DNA from 2 places in the Streptomyces sp. NPDC050448 genome. Region 1 is predicted to be linked to the other one. Evidence: riboswitches for the same ligand, from Rfam matches in the RefSeq annotation. Region 1 holds a riboswitch; the other holds the start of a gene.
The links. Region 1 has a riboswitch for guanidine ahead of AB0I68_RS09925 (multidrug efflux SMR transporter). Riboswitches for the same ligand answer to the same signal wherever they lie in the genome.
Positions count from the first base shown of each region.

Region 2: it holds a riboswitch for guanidine, as region 1 does, so the genes downstream of both, AB0I68_RS37965 (Ohr family peroxiredoxin) here and AB0I68_RS09925 (multidrug efflux SMR transporter) in region 1, are expected to answer to the same signal.

Region 1 covers NZ_JBFAJR010000005.1:323,963-335,014, reverse strand. The annotation lists gene AB0I68_RS09965 (hypothetical protein) at 1-272, shown strand, start outside; gene rdgB (RdgB/HAM1 family non-canonical purine NTP pyrophosphatase) at 318-923, shown strand; tRNA gene AB0I68_RS09955 (tRNA-Leu) at 980-1,055, opposite strand; gene AB0I68_RS09950 (HNH endonuclease signature motif containing protein) at 1,068-1,922, opposite strand; gene AB0I68_RS09945 (HNH endonuclease) at 1,919-2,545, opposite strand; gene bcp (thioredoxin-dependent thiol peroxidase) at 2,679-3,146, opposite strand; gene AB0I68_RS09935 (DUF3618 domain-containing protein) at 3,268-3,585, shown strand; gene AB0I68_RS09930 (co-chaperone GroES) at 3,680-3,982, shown strand; guanidine-III (ykkC-III) riboswitch at 4,043-4,124, shown strand; gene AB0I68_RS09925 (multidrug efflux SMR transporter) at 4,156-4,476, shown strand; gene AB0I68_RS09920 (transglycosylase domain-containing protein) at 4,497-6,722, opposite strand; gene AB0I68_RS09915 (ABC-2 family transporter protein) at 7,162-7,965, shown strand; gene AB0I68_RS09910 (ABC transporter permease) at 8,129-8,893, shown strand; gene AB0I68_RS09905 (ATP-binding cassette domain-containing protein) at 8,897-9,862, shown strand; gene AB0I68_RS09900 (DUF1707 domain-containing protein) at 10,275-10,967, shown strand.
Region 2 covers NZ_JBFAJR010000074.1:100-11,151, forward strand. The annotation lists partial or broken gene AB0I68_RS37945 (DUF885 family protein) at 1-621, shown strand, start outside; gene AB0I68_RS37950 (LysE family translocator) at 618-1,256, shown strand; gene AB0I68_RS37955 (FAD-binding oxidoreductase) at 1,878-3,398, shown strand; gene AB0I68_RS37960 (VOC family protein) at 3,922-4,350, opposite strand; guanidine-III (ykkC-III) riboswitch at 4,949-5,011, shown strand; gene AB0I68_RS37965 (Ohr family peroxiredoxin) at 5,092-5,538, shown strand; gene AB0I68_RS37970 (hypothetical protein) at 5,531-6,001, shown strand; gene AB0I68_RS37975 (phosphatase PAP2 family protein) at 6,038-7,378, shown strand; gene AB0I68_RS37980 (NUDIX hydrolase family protein) at 7,544-8,080, opposite strand; gene AB0I68_RS37985 (GNAT family N-acetyltransferase) at 8,346-8,918, shown strand; partial or broken gene AB0I68_RS37990 (heavy metal translocating P-type ATPase) at 9,308-9,484, opposite strand; gene AB0I68_RS37995 (SUKH-4 family immunity protein) at 9,538-10,098, opposite strand; gene AB0I68_RS38000 (3-oxoacyl-[acyl-carrier-protein] synthase III C-terminal domain-containing protein) at 10,634-11,052, shown strand, end outside.

The sequences.
Region 1 (11,052 bases):
CCATCACGGACGGCGTGGGCGACCTCCAGCAGGCGGTCTCCCAGGCGGGCAACAGCCCGCAGGACGCCCAGAACGCGCTGAACCAGATCGAGGCGAACCTCAAGAAGGTCGGCGACCAGACGGACAACGCCGACCTCGGCAAGGCCGTCTCCTCCATGGCCACGGCGGTCAAGAACGTCCGCACGGCCATCGAGAACGGCAACCCCAACCCGGACATCCAGCCCGTCGCCGACGCGGCGAAGGAACTGTCGAAGGTGTGCACGCCGGGCTGACCGGCTCCCGGCCACCGGAATCATGGACGCGGAATAATGGGCGCCATGACCAGCCGCCTGATCCTCGCCACCCGCAACGCGGGCAAAGTCGCCGAGCTCCACGCCATCCTGTCCGACGCCGGCCTGCCGCACGAGCTGGTCGGCGCGGACGCGTACCCGCAGATCCCGGACGTCAAGGAAACCGGCGTCACCTTCGCCGAGAACGCCCTCCTCAAGGCCCACGCCCTGGCCCGCGCCACCGGCCTGCCGGCGATCGCCGACGACTCCGGCCTCTGCGTGGACGTCCTGAACGGCGCCCCCGGCATCTTCTCGGCGCGGTGGGCGGGCACGCACGGCGACGACAAGGCGAACCTGGACCTGCTGCTGGCCCAGCTCGGGGACATCGCCGACGAACACCGCGGAGCCCACTTCGCGTGCGCGGCGGCCCTGGCCCTCCCGGACGGCACCGAACGCGTCGTGGAGGGCCGCCTCCTCGGCACCCTCCGCCACACCCCGGCGGGCACGGGCGGCTTCGGCTACGACCCGATCCTCCAGCCGAAGGGCGACACCCGTACCTGCGCGGAACTCACCCCGGCGGAGAAGAACGCCATCTCCCACCGCGGCCAGGCCTTCCGCGCCCTGGTCCCCTTCATCCGCGCCCTCCTCGGCTGACCCCGAGTACGACGGAGGCCCCGTACGCGGTACTCGCGCACGGAGCCTCCGTGGAGTGGGCCCGGTGGGACTCGAACCCACGACACACCGGACCTAAACCGGCGCCCTCTTGGCCAGCTGGGGTACGGACCCATCGCGGCTACTTTACTGTGCCGGCCCCTGTGTTGTGCGGCGAGATCGTTTCGCGAACGTTCCCGTCTGGCTGTGGCAGGACGGGCACAGGTACCGGAGGTTGTCGTGGCGGTTGTCCAGCCGGTCTCCGTTGATGTGGTCGATCTCCAGAACGAGCCGCTTGCCTCGCCAGGTATCGCCGATTCCGCATTCGTCGCAGACGTGCGGTACGCCGAGGTCATCAAGGGCGCGGCGGAGTACGGCGGTCTTCTCGCGGCCTGAGCCGATTTCCAGCCGTTGAAGGATGTCCTCCGCCGACCTGCGGGTCGGTGACGGGCGTCCTGCGGTGTGGCCCTGCCCTGTGAAGTGTTCCGTCGATATCCCGTACTCCTCGATGCTCCGTCTCGCCTTCGCGCGGGCCGCTCCGCCGAACTCGTGGTGCCCCAGAGACCGCATCACTCCGGCCATGCTGTGGGACTCGGTGACGGCGCGGGTGATCTCCTCGCGTGGGAAGAGCCGCTCTCCGCGGCGCAGCTGCGTCGTAAAGTGCGATGTATCGATCCCGAAGCGATCGAGTTTCTTCCGAAGGTGGCCGTACGCGCTGTCGTAGGGCGCGACGCCCATGTAGGCCAGCATGCCGGCGATGTTGTGCGAGTGAGCTGCCGCCTCCGCCAGCCGCTCCTTCGTGTACGACTGTGGGATTCGGGCGGGAAGCGCCTCGTCGACGAAGTGTGATGTGTCGATCCCGTAGTGGGCCAGCCGATTGCGCAGGTAGGCGCGAGGGCCGCTGCCGAGCGGGACGCCGAGTTGGCGCATCAGAGCCACGAGGCTGGTGGCGCCCGGCGCGCTCCGGGTGAGCAGGTCGCGTGTGTACCGCGGGCTCTTCATGCCGCGCGCCGCCGGTTCCGGCCGCGGTAGGTATCGGTCGCCGCGTGACAGTTGGGGCACATCAGCCGCAGGTTCTCCGCCCGGTTGTCCCACCAGTTGCCGTTCACGTGGTCGACTTCGTGGCGGAGCGGCTTGCCGTTCCACTCCACTCCGACGCCACACTCCGCGCATTCCTCCGGTACGCCGGACCCGAGCAGAGCCCTGCGTAGCCGCTCGCCCGGGATCCTGCCCTCTTCGGGCGTCCTCAGGGTGAGCACGGGGCCCAGAGATCCCTTTGGGCGCTGCTTCCGCGTCGCGGTGAAGTGCGAGGTGTCGATGCCCAGCGCCGCTATCCGTCGGCTGATGTGCGTGTGGTTGCCGCCGACTTGACTGATGCCGAGCCGGGAGACCACTTCTCTGACGGACGTCGAGGCCGCGACCAACTCGCGCAGTCGTTCTTCCGTGTGCCGTACCCATTGCGTCGGGAAATGCGAGAAGTCGACGCCCGCCTCCTGCATCTTCGCGCGAAGGTAGCGCCTGGAACCCGGTGTGGGAGTGCCCCCGCACCAGATCACCGCATCGTTGAAGTTCGTCGTCACCCGAGCCGCCTCTTCCAGCAGGTCTCGTGTGTACCGCACCGTCATCGTTGCCCCTCCGCTCCGGCCGCGCGTTCGTGGCCTCGTACGGGCTAACGAACCGGTATGCGGACGGTTACGTCCGATAAACGGAGCGGCCCGCACCGGTTGGTGCGGGCCGCTCCGTGGGCGGAGAGCGGGGCTAGATGCCCAGGTCCTTGATGATCTTGGCTACGTGGCCCGTGGCCTTCACGTTGTAGAGGGCGCGCTCGACCTTGCCCTCCTCGTCCACGATCACTGTGGAGCGGATGACCCCGGTCACGGTCTTGCCGTACAGCTTCTTCTCGCCGAACGCGCCGTAGGACTCGAGGACCTTCTTCTCGGGGTCGCCGACCAGGGTGACCTTCAGGTGCTCCTTCTCGCGGAACTTCGCCAGCTTCTCCGGCTTGTCCGGGGAGACGCCGATCACGTCGTAGCCGGCCTCGGCCAGCACCGCCAGGTTGTCCGTGAAGTCGCAGGCCTGCTTCGTGCAGCCCGGCGTCAGCGCCGCGGGGTAGAAGTACACGATCACCTTGCGGCCCTTGTGGTCGGCGAGCGAGACCTCGTTGCCGTCCGCGTCGGGCAGGGTGAAGGCGGGGGCGGTGTCGCCCGGCTGGAGTCGCTCACTCATGTCAACAGTCTCCTCGGGAGGGGATCGGTACGGTCCGAGACTAAGCTGACAGACTGTTCATGGTGGGCTACGCCCCCCACGACCGAGCACGACCGACCATGACGACGACGGAGGCAGCGCGGTGCCGGAAGCCAGGACCCCCGCACAGATCGAGGCGGACATCGTCCGCCGCCGCGAGGAGCTCGCCGAGACGCTCGACGAGATCGGCGTGCGCCTGCACCCGACGACGATCATCGGGGACGCGAAGGCCCGGGTCGCCTCGACGGTGGACCACACCGCCGGGCGTGCCGTCGCCGCCGTGAACCGCCTCCTGACGGATGTGCGGGACGGCCTGCGCTACGAGGACGGTACTCCGCGCTTCGACCGGATCGCGCCCGTCGCGCTGGTCGCGGCGGGTGTGATCGGTCTGCTCGTCGCGTCGGCGCGGCGCAAGCGCTGATGACCCTGCGGCGCGCGGACCGGGCGCGGACGGGTAGGTTCGTGACGTGAGCGACAACACCAACACCACCACCCACGACAAGCTGCCCATCCGCATGCTGCACGACCGGGTGCTCGTGAAGTCCGACTTGCCGGAGGGCGAGCGGCGTTCGGGCGGCGGCATCCTGATTCCGGCGACCGCTGCCGTGGGCAAGCGGCTGGCCTGGGCCGAGGTGGTCGCGGTCGGGCAGAACGTACGCAGTGTGGAGCCGGGCGACCGGGTGCTGTACGACCCTGAGGACCGGGCCGAGGTCGAGGTGCGGGGTGCGACGTACGTGCTGATGCGCGAGCGGGATCTGCACGCCGTGGCCGCGGAGCGGCTGGAGGGGTCCAAGGACTCCACCGGGCTGTACCTGTAGATCCCTCTGATCGTCCCCCGTAGGGGAAGGGGCCGGTGACGGGCGTCACCGGCCTTTGTCGTGGGCTTTGCTACGGTGGCGGGGAACCCCGACGAGACGCGCCGTACCGGGTGGCCGTGGCTGGACGACAAGACGACGCACCCCGTTCGCTCTCGTTGCCGGAGGTGCCTGTCATGGCCTGGGTCCTGCTTCTCGTCGCCGGTCTGCTCGAGGTCGGCTGGTCGATCGGTATGAAGTTCACGGAGGGCTTCACCCGGCTGTGGCCCAGTGTGTTCACCGGTGCCGGGATCGTCGCCAGCATGGTGCTGCTCTCGTACGCCGCCAAGACCCTGCCCATCGGTACCGCGTACGGCGTATGGGTGGGCATCGGTGCGGCCGGGGCCGCGGTGCTGGGTATGGCGGTGCTGGGTGAGCCCGTCACCGCCGCCCGGATCTTCTTCATCTGCCTGCTGCTGGTCGCCGTGGTGGGGCTGAAGGCGACCTCGGGTCACTGATCTCCCCTTACGGGCTCCCGCTATTCCAGGTATTGCGACGGGGGGCGGCTGCGCGGGCGGCCGCCGATGACGCCGCCCAGGGTGCCGGCCGTGGTGCCGGCCGTGGTGCCCGTGGTCGTCCCGGTGGTGGTCGTCCCGGTGGTGGTGCCCTCGTCGCTCTGGCCTCCCGTGGTGTCGCCCTCCGTGGTCTGGCCCCCGGTGTTCTGCCCCTGGTTCCGGCCGCCCTGGTCCTGGCCGCCGTTCGGCGGCGTCGGCCGGTTCGGGCGGTTCGGCCGCCTCGGCGGTGCCGGGGGTTCCGGGGCGCTCGCGTCCGGCGTCGGCTCCGGGGTGCTCGGGATGAACGGCGGCGGGGACGGGGCCGCGCCCGGCTGGAGTTCGAGGTCGAAGTCCAGGGGGTCGCTGCCCTCCAGGGCCGTCTTCGTGTACTGCGCCCAGATCCGGGCCGGGTAGCCGCCGCCCCCGATCCGGGCTTCGCCGAGCGCCCCGTACAGGGATTCCAGGGAGCCCGTGTCGGGGTCCTGGCCCATCATCGAGACGACCGTGACCAGGTCCGGGGTGTACGCCGCGAACCAGGCGGAGCGGTCCAGTTCGGCTGTGCCCGTCTTTCCGGCGGCCGGGTGCCCGGCGGCGAGGGCGGCCGTGCCGGTGCCGTTGTCGACGACGCTGACCAGCATGGACGTGGTGGTGTCGGCGGCTTCGCGGCTGACGGCCTGTTTCGGGGTGCGGTCGGGCAGGCGGATGCTGTCGCTGCCCTTGGTGATCTTCTCGAGGAGGGTGTACGGGGTGTAGCGGCCGTGGTCGGCGAGGGTCGCGTAGGCCTGGGTCATGTCCAGGACGCTGGCCTGCATGGTGCCGAGGGCCATCGCGGGGCTCGCGACGAAGTTCGGGGTGCCCTCGGGGATGCCGAGGTCGATGGCGGTCTTCTTGACCTTGACGGTGCCGACGTCGACGACCATCTGGGCGAAGACCGTGTTGACGGAGAGGTCGGTGGCGGTGGTGACGGTGATGTTCCCGTACGACAGCTGGCCCTCGTTCTCGGGGGCGTAGGGGGTCCGGCTGCCGACCACGCGGCGCTTGTTGTCGCCGTTGTAGAGGGTGTTGGGGGTGATCAGGCGGCCGTCCTGGGTGCGGGAGTCGTTCTCGACGGCGGAGGCGAACACGAACGGCTTGAAGGTGGAGGCTACCTGGTAGTCGTGCCGGGTCGCGTTGTTGACGTACTGCTTGGTGTAGTCGAAGCCGCCGTACATGGCGACGACCTTGCCGGTGGCGGGGTCGATGGAGACCCCGCCGGCCCGTACGAAGCGGTCCGCCTTGTTCGTCTCGGGGTCGAGCTTGCTCGCCATCTTCTCGTCGACGGCGTCGACGAAGGCGTTCTCGCGGCGTCTGTCGATGGTGGTGGTGATGCGGTAGCCGCCCTCGGCGAGGGTCTTCTCGTCGAGGATCTTGTGCTCGACGATGTAGTCCTTGACGGCTTCGACGAGGTAGCCGCGCTGGCCGGAGAGGCCGGCGGCCGGGCGGACCTTGCCGGGTTCGGGGAACCGTGTCGTGGTCCGCTCGGCCGCCGGCAGCCACTGCTTCTTGACCATGCCGTCGAGTACGTAGTTCCAGCGGGCGACTGCGCGGTCGCGGCTCTGGGGGTGGGCGACGACGTCGAAGGCGCTGGGGGAGTTGAGGAGGGTGGCGAGGTACGCGCCCTCGGCGGTGGTGAGTTTGCCGATGTCCTTGCCGTAGTAGGCCTGGGCGGCGGCCTGGATGCCGTAGGCGTTGCGGCCGAAGTAGCTGGTGTTGAGGTAGCCCTCGAGGATGTAGTCCTTCGATTTCTCGCGGCCGAGTTTGATCGCGATGAAGAACTCCTTGACCTTGCGCTTGATCGTCTGTTCCTGGCCCAGGTAGTAGTTCTTGACGTACTGCTGGGTGATGGTCGAGCCGGACTGGGTGCCCTTGCCGGTCGCCGTGTTCCAGGCGGCGCGGAGCATCGCCTTGGGGTCGACCGCCCGTTCGGAGTAGAAGTCCCGGTCCTCGGCGGCCAGTACGGATTCCTGGACCGTGCGGGGGATCTGCGAGAGCGGGACGTTGACGCGGTTGACCTCGCCGTCGCGGGCGAGCTGGGAGCCGTCGGCGTAGAGGTAGACGTTGGACTGGGCGGTCGCGGCGGAGTTGGCGGGCGGGATGTCGACCAGGAGGTAGCCGGCGACGAGGGCGCCGACGATCAGCAGGGCGATCAGCAGGACCACGCCGAGGACCATGCGCCAGGTGGGGACGAAGCGGCGCCAGCCGGTCCGCTTCCGTTTCCGCTCGGCCTTCTTGGCGGCTGCGTGTGCCTGCCTCTCGCTCTTCCCGTTCTTCCCGCCCCTCCCGTTCCTCCCGTTCTTGTTGCCCGTGTCGCCCTTGTTGCTGCGGGGTGCGGCCGGCGGCTGCGCGGGAGGTTCTGCGGGGGTGTCCGGGTCACGAGGGCTCCAGCCCGGTGGTGGTGACTGGTCGCTCATCGCCAGGACTCCTCGACGCCGTACGAAATATCCACATCTGTGCTCCGTGCTGTCTACCCGATGACCGCCCGTTCCGCGCTGGACGGGCGTAAACCGGTCGCGTGGATCGCCCCTCCGCACTAAGCTCGCGCGCTTTGGCCGACCTAGGAACGACCGGGGAAAACGGAGGGATACGGTGCGCCAGGGAACGGCTCGCAGAGTGTGGCTCTATCCGGCCGTCGCGGCCGGCGGGTTCCGGCGCTACGCCACGTACGGGACGGCGACGGCGGCAGGGGTGTTCACCAACACCGTCTTCGGCTTCATCCTCGCGTACACGTACGTCGCGTTGTGGGACGAGCGGCCCGGACTGGGCGGCTACGACCAGGCGCAGGCACTGACCTTCGTCTGGGTGAGCCAGTCGCTGCTCGCCGCGGGCGCGTTCATCGGCGGCGGCTTCCAGGACGAGATGCAGGAGCGCATCCGTACGGGTGACATCGCCGTCGACCTGTACCGGCCGGCCGATCTCCAGATGTGGTGGCTCGCGGCCGATCTGGGGCGCGCGGGCTTCCAGTTGCTCGGGCGCGGGGTGGTGCCGTTGCTCGCGGGGGCGCTGGCGTTCCAACTGGCGTTGCCCGCCGACCCGGTGCGCTGGCTGCTGTTCCTGGCGTCCGTACTCCTCGCGCTGCTCGTCAGCTTCGGGATCCGGTACCTGCTGGGGCTGGCCGCGTTCTGGCTGATGGACGGGGCCGGGATCAACATGATGGCCGTCGTCGTCACGATCTTCTTCTCCGGGATGCTGCTGCCGCTGACGGTGTTCCCGGGCGGCTTCGGCGAGTTCGTCCGCGTCCTGCCGTGGGCGGCGATGCTCCAGGTGCCGCTGGACGTGCTGCTGGGCGAGCACGCCGGCGCCGGGGGTGCGGTGCGGGCGCTGGGCTTCCAGGCGGGCTGGGCGCTCGTACTGCTGGGCCTGGGGCGGCTGTTGCAGTCGGCGGCTACGCGGAAGGTGGTGGTCCAGGGTGGCTGAGGCGCCGGATGCGGTGGCGGCGGTGGGAGCGGCTGAGGCGGCGGACGTGGTGGGGGCGGTGGGTGCGGCGGGTTCAGCGCCGCGGTGGCGCGCCCTGCCGCTCGACGTGCCGAAGCGGAACCGCGCGGCGGAGGGGCTGCGCGGCTACGGGCTGATCGTGGCGATGTGGGTCCGGTCGACGATGACGTACCGGACGTCGTTCTTCCTGTCCGCCTTCGGGAACGCGGCGATCCAGCTCCTCGACTTCGTCGCGATCTGGATCATGTTCTCGCACGTGGACGTGCTCGGCGGCTTCACGCTGCCCGAGATCGCCCTGCTGTACGGCTCCTCCTCGGCCTCCCTGGGGCTCGCGGACCTGCTCCTCGGCAATACGGACCGGATCGGCGTCCGGATCCGCGACGGCTCGCTCGACACCATGCTGGTGCGCCCGGTCCCGGTGCTCGCGCAGGTCGCGGCGGACCGCTTCGCGCTGCGCCGGGTGGGGCGGACCGGGCAGGGCCTGGCGGTGCTGGTCTGGGCGGTCTCGGCGCTGGACGTGGACTGGACCGCCGGGAAGGTGCTCCTGGTACCCGTGATGATCGTGGCCGGGGCAGCGATCTTCGGGGCGGTGATGGTGGCCGGGGCGGCGTTCCAGTTCGTCGCCGGGGACGCGGCGGAGGTGCAGAACTCCTTCACGTACGGCGGCAACACGATGCTCCAGTACCCGCCGACGGTGTTCGCGAAGGACCTGCTGCGCGGGGTCACGTTCATCGTGCCGCTGGCCTTCGTCAACTGGCTGCCCGCCCTCTACGTACTGGGGCGGCCCGACCCGCTGGGGCTGCCGGGGTGGGTGGCGTTCCTGAGCCCGCTGGTGGCCTTCGTGGTGTTTCTGCCCGCGTCGCTGGCGTGGCGCGCGGGTCTTCGTTCGTACCGGAGCACAGGGAGCTGAGTGGTGGCGGGCACGGATGTGCTGATCGAGCTGGACGAGGTCGAGAAGGTCTTCGACGTACGGCGCCGGGTGAGCCCGATGCGCCGGGAGAAACGGCAGGTCAGAGCCGTGGACGGGATCAGCTTCGAGGTGGCGCGGGGGGAGGTGGTCGGCTACATCGGGCCCAACGGCGCCGGGAAGTCGACCACGATCAAGATGCTGACCGGCATCCTCACCCCGAGCGGCGGCCGGCTGCGGGTCGCGGGCATCGACCCGGCGCGGGAGCGGATGCGGCTGGCGCACCGGATCGGGGTGGTGTTCGGGCAGCGGACCACGCTGTGGTGGGACCTGCCGCTGAAGGACTCGTACGGGCTGATGCGGCGGATGTACCGGATCCCGGAGGCGAGGTTCAAGGAGAACCTGGAGCGCTGCGTGGACCGCCTCGACCTGGCCGAGCTGCTCGACGTACCGGTACGGCAGCTGTCGCTGGGCCAGCGGATGCGCGGGGACATCGCGGCGGCGCTGCTGCACGATCCGGACGTGCTGTACCTGGACGAGCCGACGATCGGGCTCGACGTGGTGAGCAAGGCGAGGGTACGGGGCTTCCTGCGGCAGCTGAACGCGGAGCTCGGCACGACCGTGCTGCTCACGACCCATGACCTGCAGGACATCGAGCAGCTGTGCGAGCGGGTGATGGTGATCGACCACGGGCGGCTGATGTACGACGGGGCGCTGGGCGGTCTGCACTCGATGGGGGAGAGCGAGCGGACGCTGGTGGTGGACCTGGAGCGGGAGCTTCCGGAGATCAGCGTGGCGGGGGCGCGGGTGGTGAAGGTGGACGGGCCGCGGCAGTGGCTGGCGTTCCCGGCGGGGGCCTCGGCGGCGCCGCTGGTGGCGGAGGTGGCGGCACGGTATCCGCTGCTGGACCTGTCGGTGCGGGAGCCGGACATCGAGGACGTGATCGCGCGGATGTACGCGGGGCGGGGCTGAGGCGGGCCCGGGGCCGGGGCGGTGCGGGGCTGGGCCTGGTCCGGGGCCCGGGGTGTCATGAGCGGGCCAGGGCCAGGGCCAGGGCCAGGGCCTGGCTAGGGTCGGGGACCGAGGCCGGGCCAGGGCTCGGGACCACGGCTCGGGATCAGGGCTCGGGATCAGGGCCCGGAACCACGGCCTGGGACCGGGGCTCGGGATCAGGGTCTGGGATCAGGGCTCGGGACCACGGCTCGGAACCAGAGCCTGGGAGCAGAGCTCGGGACCACGGCTCGGAACCACGGCCCGGGACCAGGGTCTGGGATCAGGGCTCGGGACCAGGGCCCGGGACCAGGGATAGATCAGGGATGAGCTGGGGTCCGGGCCGGGGCTGGGGCCATACAACTCCCTTGCGTGGCTGCATAGTCTGTTCCCCATGACTGACGAGCGGCCGGAGAAGCCGTTGCCGGAGCTGAGGGCGTCGGATGCCGACCGCGAGCGGGTGGCGGAGCGTCTGCGGGACGCCGTCGCCGAGGGCCGGATCGACATGGAGGAGTTCGAGGAGCGGCTGGAGGCCGCGTACACGTCGAAGACGTACGCGGAACTGGAACCGCTGACCCGCGACTTGCCGGCGCCGGGCGGGGCCCCGATGGCGGTTGCGGCGTCGGCCCCGGGGCCCGCCGTGACCCCGGCGGACCGTTCGTGGCCGTCCAGGGTCGGGGGTGACGGCCTGCCCGCGGCAGCATCGCCGGCCGTCGCGGTCATGTCGTCGTTCCAGCGCAAGGGCAACTGGACGGTGCCCGCCCGCCTGGACGCGGTGGCGTTCTGGGGCGGCGGCGAGCTCGACCTGCGCGAGGCGAACTTCGCGGAGCGGGAGGTGGTCATCAACTGCGTCGCGATCATGGGCGGGATCCAGATCACCGTCCCGCCGGGCGTGGACGTCGACGTCCGGGGCTTCGGCTTCATGGGCGCCTTCGACCAGCGCGACACCCCGGGCCCGGTCGCACCGGGCGCCCCGCGGGTGGTCGTGACGGGCTTCGCCTTCTGGGGCGGCATCGAGGTCAAGATCAAACCCCCGAAGACCCGCAAACCCCTCAACGGCGGCCCGAACCTCCGCAAGGAGCTGTAGCGGGGCGGGTGCCATGGCGGGCTGGAGCCGGCACGAAGCCCCGTCCGGGCCCTGCACGCCCCCCGGCCGAGCTCGACGGCCTGGC
Region 2 (11,052 bases), on a different contig from region 1:
CACGAGGCCGACGCGCCCAGCGCCTTCTGCGTTTCCCTCCCGGACACCGGGTGGACGAGGGCGGAGAGCGACCAGTGGCTGTCGACGGGCTTCAACCGGACCCTGATGCCCAACATGGCCATCCACGAGGTGGCACCCGGACACGCCAGCCACGGCAGGGCGCTGCGCCAGGCCGCGACCGATGTCCGCCGCACGCTCCACTCGGACGCCTTCATCGAGGGCTGGGCCCACTACTGCGAGGAGCTGGCCCTGGAGCAGGGCTTCCGCGACGGGGACCCGCGCGTCGCGGTCGCGGTCGCCCAGGACGCGCTGCGCAGGGTCACCCGCTTCGCCTGCGCCATCGGCCTCCACACCGGAGCGATGACCCTGTCGGACGCGGCGGCCCGGTTCACCCAGGACGTCTCGCTGTCCGGGCCCGCAGCCCTGCACGAGGCCCGGCGCGGGCTGTTCGACCCCACCTACGGTCGCTACACCTGGGGTAAGTTCGCCATCCTCGACCTGCGCGAGCGGGCCATGGCCCGTTGGGGCAGCGCCTTCTCGCTCCGTCGCTTCCACAGCGCCCTGTTCGACCTCGGCGCCCCGCCCCTGGGCCTGTTGCACACGGCACTGGAACGCGGATGAACTCACTCGCCGCCTTCGCGCTCGCCACGCTCGTCCTGGTGGCGGTGCCCGGACCCAATCTGATTTACATCATCACGCGCAGCGTGCAGGACGGACGGCGGGCCGGCGTCGTCTCGGCCCTCGGAGTGGAGACCGGCACCCTCCTGCACGTCTTCGTCGCCGTCTGCGGACTGGCGGTCTTCATCACCGACCATCCCCTCGCCTTCGCCGTCCTGCGCTACACGGGCGCCGGCTACCTCGCCTACCTGGGCTTACGAGCGCTGCTCCTGCTCCGCCGCCCGCCCTCCTCCGCCGTGGAGGCGGACGACGCCGAAGACCGTCCCGATCGACGCCGACTGCTCCGGCTCTATCGCGACGCCGTCCTCGTCAACGTGCTCAACCCCAAGGTCGTCCTGTTCTTCCTGGCCTTCCTCCCGCAATTCGTGCCCACCGGCCTGACCTCCGCGCAAACCCGCACCCGCATGCTCGTACTCGGCGCGGTCTTCCTGGCCATCGCCCTCGCCTTCGACCTCTGCTACGCGCTCGTCGGCGCCGCACTCGCCGGCCGACTCCGCGGCACCCCGCGCCGGGACCGCCGCCTGTCGTACGTGACCGGCGGCATCCACCTCGGCCTGGCCGCTCTGGTGTTCATCTGATGCCGGATCAGCGCCTCGAGACAGGGCCAGGGACCCGTGACCTGCGCGTTCGTGTTCGCCGGCAGACCATGGTCCCGACCTACGGCGTTCCGGCTGCCGTCAGTGCCACACCTGCGAACGGGCCGTCGTTCCAACGGTTCGTGTAGGTGCTCGAGCCGCTGCCGTCGAGGGAGGAGCCGGCCACCGAGTCGGCGCCCGGTGCTGGAGCTTGCAGCCCTGCGGCGTCCAGATCTCCTCCCACTGCTGCCACCAGTTGCCATGCAGCTGGGCTAACTCACGGCCTGCGACGATCAGTTGGGTCATCTCGGGGCAGGCGGCGGTGAGGTCGAGGAGGTTGAGGCTGCCGGTGCAGCCCTGTTCCTGGCTCTCCCGGAACAGCTGCTTCGCGGGGACGGCCGGGTCGTCTGCCCGGCGTTAAGAGTCGACCAGACCGCATGGCGCGAGGAACGCACCGCTCGCGCAATCGCTTTCGGTCCGGGCAAGGCCGGCGCACGAGGCGGGAGCTACGGCGTTAGGCGCCTTGGCCGTGGTGGTGAGCGTGTCGACACGGTGCCCCGTGGTCGCCCTTGCTACCGTCCACTTCGCCTAAATGCCCCAGAAAGGACTGACTCGCACCCGCGGGTGGTCGAGAGGACACGGACCATGAACAACTTTTCCCGTCGCCGATTGCTCAAGACTTCTGCGGTCGCCGGTGTTGGCGCGGTCGTCGTGCCGGGCGTCGCGGCCGCAGATGCGATTGCCGTGACGGAGACTCCTGTGAGCGAGGCGCACGGGGCGCATTGCCCGGAGGCGAAGCTGACCGGCCGCATCGTCCGCCCCCACGACCCCGGGTACACGGACGCGCGCCTCGGCTGGGACCAGCTCTTCTCTCACTATCCGCTGGTCATCGTCTTCGCTCAGAACACCCAGGACGTGGTCAACGCCCTGACGTGGGCGCGGCAGAACGACGTCGCGCTACGGATTCGGAGCGGCCGCCACAGCCTTGAGGGCTGGTCGAACGTCGACAGCGGACTCGTGATCGACATCAGCGAGTTGAAGTCGGTCCACCTGGACAGCGCTGCTCGTATCGCGACGGTCGGCGCCGGACTCAGCCAGCTGGAAGCGGTGACCACGCTCGCGAAGCGGAACTTCGCGGTGACGACGGGTACCGAAGGCACGGTTGGCCTGTCCGGCGCGACGCTCGGCGGCGGCTTCGGCTTCCTGACCCGCTGGCTTGGGATGGCCTGCGACAGCCTGATCGGCGCCGAGGTCGTCGTCGCCGAGGGCGGCGAGTGCGCCAAGGTGATCAAGGCGGATCTGAACCACAACTCGGACCTGTTGTGGGCGCTGCGTGGCGCGGGCAACGGCAACTTCGGGATCGTCACCTCACTCACCTACAAAGTGTCCCCGCTGAAGAGCGTCACATATGTGCAGGCCACGTGGGACGGCATTGGCGACCTGCGTAGGGTCTTCGACGCCTGGCAGCGCACCGCGCTGGACGCTGATGACCGCCTGGGCACGCAGCTCGAGATTCACCGCAACCAGACCTTGCTGTTCGCGGTCCTCGCGGAGGGAACACCCGCGGAGGCCAACAGGCTCCTGGCCCCGATCCTGTCGGTCGGCACTCCCCAGGTGTCGGTGCAGGTAGGCAACTGGGGCGAGGTGTATGCGGGATTCCAGATTCCGACCGAGAACGAACCCGCGAACTGGAAGTTCTACTCGCAGTTCGCCAGGAAGCCGTTCCCGGGCGAGGCGATCGACGTGATCTCCTCGTTCATGCGGGACGCGCCCACGGACGACAGCAACTTCTTCACTCAGGCGTTCGGCGGGGCGGTCAGAAGGAGCCCCCGCGGCGGCACGGCGTTTCCGCACCGTGACGCACTCTTCTACTCCGAGCCTGGTGCCGGCTGGGGGACCCGCTCCGACCAGCCGGGCATCTGCGACCCGCTCACCCCGCAGGCCCAGGCTTGGATCGCAGAGTTCAGCCAGGCCATGCGCCCCTACGTGGATGGCGCCTACGTCAACGTGCCGAACGTCGGCATGCAGGACTGGGAGACCGCCTACTGGAGGGACAACTTCGACCGCCTGCGCAAGATCAAGGCGAAGTACGACCCGCACAACGTCTTCCAGTACGACCAGAGCATCCCGCCTGCGTCCTGCTGACCGGGCACGGCCTGAGCCTCCTCCCGGGGGGTGGCTCGTCCACTATGTGCGAGCACAGGGATTGTCTGCTCCCGGCATTCCGGGCCTTTGGATCAAGGCCAGGCCGCGACCGTGAAGGCTGTGCAGGCCAGTGTCCGCGGCGGGACCCTGCGTCCCGCAACTTGTTCTCGTCGACCCACAGCGGAATGCCTGGTGCCCACATCCGCGCTCAGATCGACGACCACTCACGCCTGAGAGCGACTCCGGCGTCGGCTTCCTCCCCCCACGGAGGGTCCGGGCTCCAGCCATCGGCAATCCTCTTCGCAGTTGTCCCAGGCATCCGGCCGCTGTGCCTGCGCGGCGTGTCGCGCAGGCCGGCCGCCCCTCCACCGTGCGCCACTGGCTTCGCGAGGAGGCGATCAAGCCCTGGCAGCACCGCTCCTGGATCTTCATCACCTGACCCACGGTTCCGCCCCAAGGCCGAGCGCGTGCTCATCCTTTACGCCCGCACTTGGGGTGGGGTGCCGCTCGGCTCGGAAGGCGCTCAGTCGATACAGAACTCGTTGCCCTCGATGTCCTGCATCACGATGCACGAATCGTTGCCGTCATACAGGAGTCGCACGCGTACCGCGCCGAGCGCGACCAGTCGTGTGCATTCGGCTTCGAGCGTGGCGAGGCGCTCTTCACCCACGAGCCCGGTGCCGACCCTCACGTCAAGATGCAGCCGATTCTTGGCGGCCTTGCCTTCGGGAACGCGCTGAAAGAACAGTCGCGGGCCCACGCCTGAGGGATCACCGCAGGCGAACCATGAACCCCGATCCTCAGGAGACCGGGAGCGGTCGAAATCGTCCCAATTGGCGAACCCCTTCGGTGGCGGCGATATGACGTACCCCAACACCTCGCACCAAAAGCGAGCGAGGCGCTCAGGTTCTGCGCAGTCGAAGGTGACTTGGAACTGTTTGATCGATGACATCGGCGCACCATAGCAGCGCAACTCTGGTGCTCATCTCCCGGTAGCGATCTGCATATTGACGGGAGGATGGTCCGTGCGAGCCGCTGCTGCGTCGTGCGGTCCGGGGCCGACCCGATGCCGATGCCGATGCCGATGCCTCCAAGGGGTTGCCCGTCGTTCCGGACCAGGCCGTCGGCCACGGCCCTCGCCGCGTTCCCCGACGGCAGCCTGCGGGCCCGGGGCCACAGCTACGGAGAAGACTCCTCCCGAGTGAGGACCGGAACCGCACCCACTCCGAGCCGTGCACAACCCCGACAGGCCCTTGGCCACCTTGGACATCAGGTGATCGGACCGGACAGCCCGAGATGCCAACAACGCTTCCGGCAGCATGCGTTGCCCGTCCGTATGGATCACTGACGATCTCCAGGAGCCTCTCCCGCCCCGGCCGGTCGGCGAACGCTCGGCAGGGAAGCCCCCGGACATGACGAAGCGCCGCCAGGGCCTGTCTTTGGACGTCATCTGGTGCGCGCCGGCCGGGGACGTTCGTGGGTGGGGACGGGTGAGGAGGGTCACCGCAGGGGACCGGCCCGGCGGGGCCGCTCCCGTTGCTAGATTGTTCGGCGGCCCGGTCCCGAGGCCCCGGACGAGATGCGCCGTACCCGGTTACGCACGACGACGCGCCAGGCGCCGTCCCACCGGCAGGCGCCGTAGCGCTGTCCGGCCCCGGGCGGCGTTCCCTCGTCGCACAGATGGGCTGACCACATGACCGTGCCGCTGACCCGCACTCTCTACCGGACGATCGCACACGCCAGCGGGGGCCGTACCGGATCGGTGGTCACCGGCGACGGGCGCCTCGACGTCCGTCTGGCTCCGCCGCGCAAGAAGGTGCCCGGTACCACCAACCCCGAGCAGTTGTTCGCGGCCGGGTTCGCCGCCTGTTTCACGTCTGCGCTCGCCGAGGTCGCAGCCGAGTTCGGGGCGGATGCCTCGGCCGCGCGCGTCGCGTGCGAGGTACAGCTCGGTACCACGGACACGCCCGCGGGCTACGGTCTCGCGGTCTGCCTCACGGTCTCCCTGCCGGGGTGGAAGGCGGCTGACCTGCTGCCCCTGCTCCACCGGGCGGACGCGGTCTGCCCCTACTCCCAGGCAGTCCGCGGGAACATCGAGCTCTCACTGCTGGCCGTGGACGACACCGCCGTCGATGCCTGAGCCGGCGGGCGTCCTCGGAAGCCTTCCGGCAGAGGGCGGGCCGGGCATCCCGGTACCCGAGCGGGGCGCGTGGCTGCGGCGCGGCATCAGCCGGAACGGCGGACCCCTGGTGGAAGACCGCGAGGTGGTGTGGCTGCAGGCCGGTCCGTACTTCGCCGACAGCCGGGGCTTCGCCGGCGTCACGTCCTTCGACGGCTCCCGCGTGCACTTCCACCACCTGAGGGGCGAGCCCGGCGAGGACACGGGCACCTTCCGGTGGGAGGGTGCGAACCTCGTCGAGTGGGGCAGCAACACGGACGCCGCGATCCGGGGCCGTGCGGGCGGCGCGGCACTTCGTACCCGCGTGGCCGTGGCCGCTGCCCCAGGTGAGCCGATCGCTGTGAGCTTCGAGGTACCCGTGACCAGCGGAACGCATCCGCTCCGCTACTATGTTCGATCTAACAGTGATCGAGTGGAAATATGAATATCGGCTGAATAAGTGGCATCTACGATATCGCGAATGTTTTCGAGGATAGGCGGCGGCATCAAGTCCGCTGCGTGGCGTCAACCACGGGTCGTGCTGTGGGCTGCGGTGAGTGTGCTGGCCCTTGGGTTCCTTGTCGCACTGGAGCTCGCCGCCCGCCGTTACGGAGTGCCCGGACCGGTCACCAGCCAGGCGCGAGAGGTGATCTTCGCGCCCCGCTCGGGGACGGTGCTGTACGCCGGCATGGCGTTGGTGATGGTGGTGCTCAGCTGGCGGCAGCGGTTCATCGCGGTCGGTGCCGCGATCGGCATCGACCTCGTCTTCTGGCTCGTGCGGTCGGCGGTCGGCGCCGAGATGATGTACGGCAACGGCGCGTTGTGGGTCACTTTGGCCTGTGCCGTCATCGCCGTCACGCGCCGCACCGGCCAGGACCGTGCCCTGCTGCTGAAGGGCGTCGGTCTGGCCCTGCTGCTGGTGGCCGGCCGCAAGACCGGCTACGCCTGGCTGCTGATCACATCGAAGACGCGCCCGATGGTGCTCGACCAGTACGTGGCGACCGCCGATCACGCGCTGGGCAACCCGTCATGGGTGGCGGGCCGGATCGTCGAGGCCACCGGCACGGCCGGCTTCCGCGTCCTTGAGTTCGTCTACATCCAGCTGGCGGTGATGGCGGTCATCGTCGCGCTGTACCAGCTGCGCAACGTGGCGGTCGAGCGCCGCTTCCCGGGCCATCACCTGGTGCGCACCTTTCTGGTCATCGGCCTGCTCGGGCCGGGCATCTACATGCTCTTCCCGGTCGTCGGACCGATCTTCGCCTTCGGTGGTGACGGGGGGCAGTGGGCAATGGCCAACCTGTGGCCCGACACGCCGCCGCAGGTCGGTACCCCGCACCCGATGCTCTTCGACGGGATCACCCCGCGCAATTGCATGCCCAGTCTGCACACGGCGTGGGCTACCGCGATCTTCATTCATTCCCGCAGGGGCCCGCGGGCTCTGCGATTCGCAGGCGTGTTCTGGCTGATCGCCACGCTCGGCGCCACGCTCGGCTTCGGTTACCACTACGGCGCGGACATCATCGCCGGGGTGGTGTTCACCGTCACGATCGAGACGGCGCTGCGCTCGCTCGACCGCGGCTTGGACCGGTCGGGAATCCAGCTGGTCGTCTACGGTGCCGCGGTCTTCGCTGCGCTCTTGGCGTCGTACCGCTATCTGTCGCTGGAGATGGCCACGTACCCGTGGGTCTTCGGGCCGCTGCTCATCCTGGCGATGACCTCAGTGGCCTACGGCTACGTACGGACCACCAAGCAGTGGGAACGGAATGCCGCGTCGGTGCATGTGCCGGAACCGCGAGGCGAACGGGAACCCGAACTGGTGTGAGTCGGTACGCGGAGCACAACGGCCACGCACCGTGCGGGCATGCCGAACTCGTCGACATGCCCGCACGGTAACCGATCCAGAGGCTCCGGACTTGACGGCCACAGCTTCAGCGGATCGGGTGCGCGGCGTCTGCTGCGGCCGTCAAGGGGGCAGTGCGCGGCGACTTCAGTACGTGTGGCCCACATGCGCGAGGGCCTGCTTCAGCAGCACTGCATGGCCGCCCGGCATCTCGCTCTGCACGGCTGGTGAGGCTGCTTCCTGCGGGCTGAACCAGACGAGGTCCAGGGCGTCCTGCCGGGGACGGCAATCACCCGTCACCGGCACGACGTAGGCGAGTGCCACCGCGTGCTGGCGAGGATCGTGGTAAGCGGTTATGCCTGCCGTGGGGAAGTACTCGGCGACCGTGAAGGGCTGCAGGGAGGCAGGGACGCGGGGCAGGGCCACCGGGCCCAGGTCCTTCTCCAGGTGGCGCAGCAGCGCGTCACGGACCCGTTCGTGGTGCATGACGCGGCCGGACACCAGAGTGCGGCTGATCGTTCCGTCCGTGCCGATCCGCAGGAGCAGTCCGATGCTGGTGACTTCGCCGGTGTCGTCCACGCGTACGGGAACGGCCTCGACGTACAGGATTGGCATCCGTGCCCTGGCCATGTCCAGCTCGTCGCTGGTCAGCCAGCCGGGCGTAGTTTCGGTCATGTCAGACATCGCTTGATCATACGTTCCCGGGCGGGCCGCGGCCCAGATCACACGTCTGACGGCCAGGAGGCAGTGTGAGCAGGCCGAAGAGGGGCCTTCGACGCCGTGGTGTCCTCCGCGTCCGCCACCGGGCCTGCGTCAGCCGAGCCGGGTTCCCGGCTCCCGCACACCGCCGGGAGGGCGGCCAGTGTGCCGCGGTCTTGCCAGGGGGACGGCCCGCCGGTTCTTCTGTATCCCGTTGCAGCGAGTCGCTCCGCGAACAATCATGGCCGTCATGGAGCGACCGAGGCAGATCATCGAGTGCGGAGACTTCGTCCTGCGATGCTGGCGGGGGCAGAGCGATTTCGCTCCGGCATTCAAGTTGATCGAGGAGTCTCTGGAGCACTTGCGCCCCTGGGAGCCGTGGGTCGCCCGTCACAGCGAGAGGAACACCCGGGACTTCCTCGCGAAGGCCGAGTCGAACTGGGCAAGCGGTGACGTGTACAACTACGCCATCGCCAAAGACGGCACTCTCATCGGGATGTGCCAGACCTACCGCGGGGCCGAACCTCGGGGCCGGCGCATGGGGTACTGGCTGCACCCTGCCGCCACTGGCCAGGGCATCGCCACGAGAGCGGTGGGGGCCATGGTCACCGAGATGTTCGCCCTGCCGGACGTGGAGTACCTGGAAATCGCGCACGACCTGGCCAACACCTCCAGCGCCGCCATACCTCGCCGGTTGGGCTTCGCCGGAGTCCTGCGTGAACCCGGAACGCCGCCCGCAGCTCCCTCAGGCAGCGGGATCGACGTGGTCTGGCGGCTGAACCGCCCTACGCCGCCCGTCACGGCACTCCCCGCTGCTGAATAGCTGAACCCACCGACCTTGACTCCTGTCCCTTCGGCACCACACGAGACGACCTCCTCAGCCGGGATGGATGTGGCACCGCGTGGTGGGAGGAAGGCGAAACCGAGCCGTACACCGCGCCCGCAGTCGGCGAAGATCCGCGGAGGGTGTGCGGCCCGTCGGCTCGTCTGCTCGTCGTTCTCACGGAACTCCGTTCAGAATGCGAAGCGCCATTCCTGGTTGACGATGAAGGGATCCGCCCGGAAGGGCCCAACAGCAGAACCGTGCCCCTGCACGCAGTCCCAGATCTGCAGAACTGCACCCGGCGGCACAGGTGTTGGGATGGAAGGGCGTACGACGCCCCCACAAGCGCCTCGACTGCCCGCGGGCGCCTGACTCGGGAGTGACTTGCCGCCTTCCCGCACGGTCACGTCCTTGGCGGCCAGGGCCGCCAGGGAGCGCAGGGTTTCACCGGTGCCGTGCCGGGCGCGTGCCTCCAGATGGCGGCCCGCCAGGACGAACAAGGGCACTCCGACGGCGGCTTCCAGGTAGACGTGCGCGACCTCGCCCCCCGCCGACGGGAGGAACGTGGTGGCCCCGGCGGCATGTCCTTGGCCTCGCGCCTTGGCCGTCCGCTACCGCTTCACAGCATGGGGTAGGAGTCGAGGTACAACTCCCAGAACTCCGCCCCGCTCTCGAACGGCAGAGGATCCCATCGGGACATGCCCTCGCGGACGATCTCCTCCACGTCGGCCCAGTCGTGGGGATCCGGGCGCTCCTCCGGGCCGGGCCGCTCCACGGCGAACTTGTAGACGAGGTAGCTGAGCGAGGAGAGATCCCGGTGGATCAGCTCGTACTCGATCTCGGAGTCCGGGTCGGAGACCCAGATCGTCCCGTCGTCGAGACTGACGAAGACGTCCGCCTGATAGAGCTTCCCCAGCGGCTGCAGTCTGCCGTGCGAGGTGTCGACCGGCTCGGGGTCCAGCCCTTCGGCAAAGGCCCTGTCCGGGTTTGCCGGATCCCGGTCCGCCAGATGCTCAAGAATCCGGAAAAGCCCTCCCGAGTGCGGGACTCCGACCTCCGTCGCGAAGCTCGCGCCGTCCCCGTCCGGCCATATCCGTGCTGCCGGCTCAGGCCGGAATCTCAGCAGATCACCCGGCACGGCCCCCGCCGTGATCGCGCGCCAGTCAACCCGGACCAGCATCGGTCACCATCCTTGATCCGTGCACGAACTCCCTTACGCGTGAGGAGAACGCGCAAGCCTTGTAACCAATACTGCACTGCAGCCGCAGCGATGCCGCCCCGGACGTCCGAATCGACGGCTGGACGGTGGCCTGATGAGCCCGTACGACAGCACGGGTTTCGCCGTTCCGGACGAGCGCCGCTCGATCGATCTCTGAGGGCCGTGTCCGGGAAGGCGTTCCGCGGCTCCGCCCGAGGGCCGGTCGGCACCCCGTGGTCCCAGTGAGCGGACCAGGTGCTTCCGGACAGGTTTTCGAGCGCGTGTGCGCCGTCGGAAGGTGCGGAGGCCTTGCTCCTGCCCGGTGTCGCGGCACGGTCGGGTGGCCGGTATTCGACCGTATCTCCCCTATGTGTGGATCTCTGGGCAGTCGGTGAAGTATCCGTACGTTACGGTAACTTCGCTGTCCGTCATTCCCGGACGCACCCTGCATCCCTCTGCCATCCACCGCCCCGGCACCCCCATGCCCACGGGCGGATCGCCACGGAGAGCGACACACATGAGCACGACCGCATACAGCCGGATAGCCTCCTTAGGCGTCCGGCTCCCTGCAGCAGTCCAGACCACCCCCCAACTCGCCGCCCGGGTCCCAGGGCTGGGCGACGTGGACATCGAGAAGATCACCGGGATCGCCGAGCGGCGCGTGTGCGACCCCGACCCGGCCGCCGGTGAGGACTCGTTCGGGATGGCTCTGGCCGCCGCCCGAGACGCGCTGGCGTCCTCCCGTTACCGGGCGGCCGACCTCGACATCGTCATCTCCGCCTCGATCACCCGCTTCAAGCAGGGCGATCGCTTCACCTTCGAGCCGTCCTTCGCCGCAATGCTGGCGAGCGAGCTGGGCGCCCGCTCCGCCATCCATTTCGACGTCTCCAACGCCTGTGCCGGAATGATGACCGGCGTCTGGCTGCTCGACCGGAT